Linked DNA regions of Sporosarcina pasteurii. The protein of the gene in region 1 interacts with the protein of each later gene in a pairwise test. Links are inferred from orthologs where the notes say so. Each region holds a gene or a part of one and is shown on either strand. Other genes may lie near its edges.

Region 1 (3,019 bases):
ATGAGCGGAGGTCAAACTTCTGTTGAACCAACAACCGCGCAGTCGGCTGAAAAGCCAGCAACAGCAACGGCTGAACAACAACCAGTTTCATATGAAGGTGAGTTCCCAGAAACACGTGAAAAAATCTCTAGCATCAGAAAAGTTATCGCAAAAGCGATGGTAAACTCGAAACATACGGCTCCACATGTTACATTATTAGATGAAGTAGATGTTACTGAACTTGTTGCACACCGCAATAAATTCAAAGGCATCGCGGCAGAGAAGGATATTAAGCTTACGTACTTGCCATATGTTGTTAAGGCGCTCGTAAGTACTTTGCGTGAATTCCCGGAGCTTAATACATCTTATGACGATGCAACTGAGGAAGTCATTCAAAAACATTATTACAATATCGGAATTGCAGCAGATACGGACCGCGGACTTCTCGTACCTGTCATTAAACATGCAGATCGTAAATCGATCTTTGCAATTTCCAAGGAGATTAGCGAACTTGCAGTGAAGGCACGTGACGGTAAGTTGTCATTAGCTGAAATGAGTGGAGCATCATGTTCGATTACCAATATTGGTTCTGCAGGCGGACAATGGTTTACACCGATTATTAATCACCCTGAAGTAGCAATCCTTGGTATTGGACGAATTGCTGAAAAGCCAGTTGTTAAAGATGGTGAGATCGTTGCAGCGCCGATGCTTGCGCTATCACTCGTTTTCGACCACAGAATGATGGATGGAGCTACAGCACAACACGCACTGAACCACATTAAGAGATTGCTAAACAATCCAGAACTATTATTAATGGAGGCGTAAAAAATGGTTGTAGGAGATTTTCCAGTTGAAGTTGACACGCTCGTTATCGGTTCAGGTCCAGGAGGTTATGTCGCGGCAATTCGCGCGGCACAACTGGGCCAAAAAGTAACAATTGTTGAAAAGGACAAGCTTGGAGGCGTTTGTTTAAACGTCGGTTGTATCCCATCTAAAGCGTTAATTTCTGTAGGGCAACGTTTTGTAAGTGCGAAGGAATCAGACGCAATGGGGATTACGGCATCAGATGTAAAGCTAGACTTCACGAAAGCGCAAGAATTTAAAGATGGTGTTGTATCGAGACTAACAGGCGGCGTTGAGGGATTGCTAAAAGGAAATAAAGTGGACATCGTAAATGGTGAAGCTTACTTTGTTGATGAGAACACTGTACGCGTCATGGATGAAAAGTCCGCACAAACATATAAATTTAAAAATGCAATCGTAGCAACTGGGGCACGTCCAGTCGAAATTCCAAGCTTTAAGTTTTCTAAGAGAGTTCTTAGCTCGACAGGCGCTTTAGCTCTTACGGAATTACCGGGTAAGCTCGTTGTGATTGGCGGTGGTTACATCGGTACTGAGCTAGGGTCTTCTTATGCAAATCTAGGATCAGAAGTAACAATTATTGAAGGTGCAAAAGACATATTAGCAGGCTTCGAAAAACAAATGACACAATTAGTTAAACGTGGCTTGAAGAAAAAAGGCGTAGAAATTGTTACAAAAGCATCTGCTAAAGGTGTAGAAGAAACAGAGAATGGCGTTACAGTTACATACGAAGTGGGCGGAGAAGAGAAAAAGGTTGAAGCAGACTACGTACTTGTCACTGTTGGCCGTCGTCCGAACACAGATGAACTTGGACTTGAGCAGGTTGGCGTGAAAATGGATGATCGCGGACTTGTTGAAGTAGATAAGCAATGCCGCACGAATGTTGGATCAATCTATGCAATTGGTGATATTGTAGCAGGTCCACAACTAGCACATAAAGCATCATACGAAGCTAAAATTGCTGCGGAAGCGATTTCAGGCGAAAAGTCTGAAGTAGATTACATGGCAATTCCAGCGGTGTGCTTCACAGAACCTGAACTTGCAACAGTTGGCTTGAGTGAACAACAAGCAAAAGACGAAGGATATGAAGTCACTGCAGGTCGTTTCCCGTATGCAGCAAACGGACGTGCAATTGCACTTGATTCAACAGATGGCTTTGTGAAACTTGTTGCGCGTAAAGAAGATGGGCTTCTATTAGGTGCTCAAATCGTTGGAGAGAACGCGTCAGATATGATTTCTGAACTCGGTCTTGCAATCGAAGCGGGCATGACGCTTGAAGACATTGCGATGACAATCCACGCTCATCCAACATTAGGTGAAATTACGATGGAAGCAGCAGAAGTTGCTCTTGGTAAACCAATCCATATGATGTAATAAAAAGCAATAATTGGCCTACAAGGATATCCTTGTAGGCTTTTTTTAGATTAGCATGTTTTTATATTCATAGTATCTATTCATTATGGTGTATAGAATAGTTGTTTTTATAGCAGAAAAGATTTTAATGAATCAAATAGCGGGTATATATCATTACATTCTATGTTAAAATGACGGATTGAAAGGGTGGTTAGCAATGAGGAAACGTTTTATCTACATACTTGCAGTTCTTATTTTATTATTGGCAGCCTGTACACAAGAAAACAAGGAAGAGTTAGAAGGTGAAAGTGAACGTGAACGTACGACAGTAGCAGAAGAACAAGTAAGTGAAGATGAGGGAAATAAAACGCTAGAAGAAGCATCATATGTAGAAGGGGAAGAAATAAAAGAATCGCTTTATTTGCTAGATGCAAGTTGGGGATTCCAACCGATTGATGATGCGAATCCCAAAGCGGTATTACTTACAATTGATGATGCACCGGATAAATATGCACTTGATATGGCAAAAGCTTTAAAAGAACTGGATGCACCAGCAATTTTTTTCGTAAATGGACATTATCTTAATACTGATGAGGAAAAGGCGGTTTTAAAAGAAATTTATGAAATGGGATTTACGATTGGAAATCACACAAAAACACATGCGAGCTTACAGCAATTATCTGAAGCTGAGCAAAAAGAAGAGATTGTTTCTGTAAGCGATGTAGTGGAGGAAGTCATTGGTGAACGTCCAAAGTTTTTCCGCGCTCCATTTGGGCAAAATACCGAATATAGTAAAGAAATTGTTGCGGACGATGGCATGTTGTTA
Region 2 (2,970 bases), 790 kb from region 1 along the record:
TTCATGTGCATAAATCACTTCACCAGTAAATGGATTTGTTAACATACGGCGATGATCCAGGACACTATGTAATATCGGCAATGTTTCGGGTTTTGCCATGTTTATTTCATCAATATATAAAATATGTCCTTTCTTCATCGCTTGGACGACAGGGCCTTCAACAAACTCTATTACGGTCTCTTCATCACTTTGTACGATCGTTTTAAAGCCAAGGAGAGATTCAGCATCTAAATCGACCGAACAGTTAACGCTGTGCATCGGTTGATTGAAAAAGTGTGAAATCGATTGGGCGAGTTTTGTTTTTCCTGCACCAGATGGTCCTTTTAATAAAATAGGCTTCTTTAAGACGACACCAACCAATATATCTCCCCATAAGTATTCATCTGGTGAAATATAGCCGCCTTCTTGAATCAATCGTTGCATATGTGCGTCATGCTCTTTTTGCTGTCTTTTCTGTTGTTCGTTCTTTATAATTGACCGCATTCTTGTCACTCCTATTAAAAAAGCCCGATTATCGCATTACTGCAGATATCAGACTGATTAATTTTTATAAAATTAATGTGTATATGAATAACAGAAGCTGTGGACGCCAGATTTGTTCGCGATTTGGCGCCCTCAGTTTTTACTAGTCATTCAAAATAAGTTTTATAATAACCGCCGACTTTTCCAGTATTATCGATAACGAATATGAATTCTTCCGTTTCGTTTTTTACTTCATACTCTTTTCCGACAGTAAGTGCGTTGTTTACAACGTATTTTTCCGCGTCAGTATGTTTACATACTACTGTTTTAAGTGCGGGTACTTCTGGCCATTTTTTGAAATTCATGATATCACCTCTAATTTAAGAATACAAAATCGGCCCGCATATTGCAACGGGCCGATGTTTAATTATGAGCCAAGTAGTAGGTCTTCTGGATTTTCGATTAGATCTTTTACCATCTTTAAGAATCCTACTGAATCTTTACCGTCGATAACGCGGTGGTCATAAGAGAGTGCCACGTACATCATCGGACGAATTTCGATATTATCGCCCACAGCAACTGGACGTCTTTGAATTGTGTGCATACCTAGAATACCAACTTGCGTACCATTTAAGATTGGTGTTGACATAAGTGAACCGAATACGCCACCGTTTGTAATTGTAAATGAACCGCCTGTCATATCAGCAATTGTTAATTTGTTATCACGTGCTTTAATAGCAAGTTCGCGAATCGAACCTTCAATCTCTGCAAAGTTTTTACGATCCGCATCGACAACGTTCGGTACAACGAGTCCGCCATCTGTAGATACAGCGATTCCGATATCGTAGTAGTTTTTCAGTACGATTTCGTCACCATCGATTTCAGCGTTAACGTATGGATACTTTTTAAGTGCTGCAACAACAGCTTTCGTAAAGAATGACATAAAGCCTAAGCGTACATCATTTTTCTCGAAAAACTCATCTTTTTTACGTGAACGAAGCGCCATTACATTTGTCATATCGATTTCGTTAAATGTTGTTAGCATTGCAGTAGATTGCTTTACTTCTAGCAAACGTTTTGCAATCGTTTGACGACGACGTGTCATTTTTTCGCGTGTCACACGACCATCATCTGCTTGTGGTTCCGGTGCAGCTTGAGCTGGAGTTGCTGGCACTTTCGGCGCAGTTGCATGTGCTTCGACGTCTTGAACTTTCACGCGTCCCATTGGATCTACTGGATTGATAGCTGCTAAGTCAATCCCTTTTTCTCGTGCTAGTTTACGAGCTGCAGGACTTGCAAGTGTACGATCATCCGTTGTTGTAGTTGTAGTTGCAGTTGCTTCTGCTGCGGCCGGAACATTCTCCTTTACAGGTTGTGCTTCCGCTTCAGGTGCAGATGCTGCTGGTGCACCTGAACCTTCACCAACAATTGCAATGACTTGTCCAACTTCTACTGTGTCGCCCTCTTCTGCGAGCAGTTCTTGAACTGTTCCAGCTTCTTCCGAAATAATTTCCACGTTAACTTTATCCGTTTCGAGTTCTACGATAAACTCTCCACGTTCAACAGCTTCACCTGGTTGTTTTAACCAGCGTGAAACTGTTCCTTCTGTAATCGATTCTGCAAGTTCTGGTACGATAATCTCTGCCACAATAATTTCCTCCTTTAAATATACCGTGTTAACGGTTTAAAGCCTCATTGATAATACGCTTTTGTTCAATTGAATGAGATGCGCCGTCTCCTTCTGATGGGCTCGAACGATGTGGACGTCCAACATAGGAAACCTTTTTGTTGCCTGCAATCTCTTGAATATACGGATATGCAAATGACCATGAACCCATGTTTTTCGGTTCTTCTTGTACCCAAACAAGTTCTTTTACTTTTGAATAGCGTGAAACAATCTCTTGAATCTTTTCAGATGGGAATGGATAAAGTTGCTCAACACGAACAATATGAATATCGTCGAATCCTTCACCATCTTTTACTTGTTCAGCTAAATCGATAGCCATTTTACCGCTTGCGAATAAAATCCGTTCAACTTTAGTTTTCTTGGTTCCTGTTCCAGGTTGCTCTAGAACAGTTTGGAAACTACCTTCTGTTAAATCTTCAACATCAGCACCAACCAATGGGTGACGTAACAGTGACTTTGGAGATACGATAACGAGCGGGCGCATTGATGGCTCACCTAGCATTTTCGCTTGACGACGTAAAATGTGGAAATAGTTTGCCGCGCTAGATAGATTTGCAACTGTCCAGTTATTTTCTGCTGACATTTGTAAAAATCTTTCTAGTCTAGCACTTGTATGTTCTGGCCCTTGACCTTCATGTGCATGTGGTAATAACATAACGAGTCCAGATTGTTGCCCCCACTTCGATCGGCTGGCAGATATAAACTGATCGAACATCACCTGTGCCATATTGGCAAAGTCTCCGTACTGGGCTTCCCAAATTGATAAAGCTTTTTGGTTTTCAAGGTTATAGCCATACTCATAACCAACAATCGCTGATTCT

Evidence for each region.
Region 2: the proteins of lpdA (region 1) and odhB interact in binary tests that used the Escherichia coli proteins (3 or more experiments, as listed by UniProt). The link is inferred for Sporosarcina pasteurii from one-to-one orthologs.

Annotation. Positions count from the first base shown.
Region 1 is NZ_CP160452.1:2,235,522-2,238,540, reverse strand. Bases 41-3,010 are described here. They hold lpdA (dihydrolipoyl dehydrogenase), read left to right. Parts: upstream 41-807; coding sequence 808-2,214; downstream 2,215-3,010. Other genes in these bases: AB1H92_RS10560 (polysaccharide deacetylase family protein), read left to right, coding at 2,411-3,010; AB1H92_RS10570 (dihydrolipoamide acetyltransferase family protein), read left to right, coding at 41-804. Also shown: more of AB1H92_RS10570, read left to right, coding at 1-40; more of AB1H92_RS10560, read left to right, coding at 3,011-3,019. UniProt on the Escherichia coli protein: Lipoamide dehydrogenase is a component of the glycine cleavage system as well as of the alpha-ketoacid dehydrogenase complexes.
Region 2 is NZ_CP160452.1:1,443,554-1,446,523, reverse strand. It holds odhB (2-oxoglutarate dehydrogenase complex dihydrolipoyllysine-residue succinyltransferase), read right to left. Parts: upstream 2,111-2,970; coding sequence 890-2,110; downstream 1-889. Other genes in the region: AB1H92_RS06595 (2-oxoglutarate dehydrogenase E1 component), read right to left, coding at 2,139-2,970; AB1H92_RS06605 (DUF6501 family protein), read right to left, coding at 630-827; AB1H92_RS06610 (AAA family ATPase), read right to left, coding at 1-483. UniProt on the Escherichia coli protein: E2 component of the 2-oxoglutarate dehydrogenase (OGDH) complex which catalyzes the second step in the conversion of 2-oxoglutarate to succinyl-CoA and CO(2).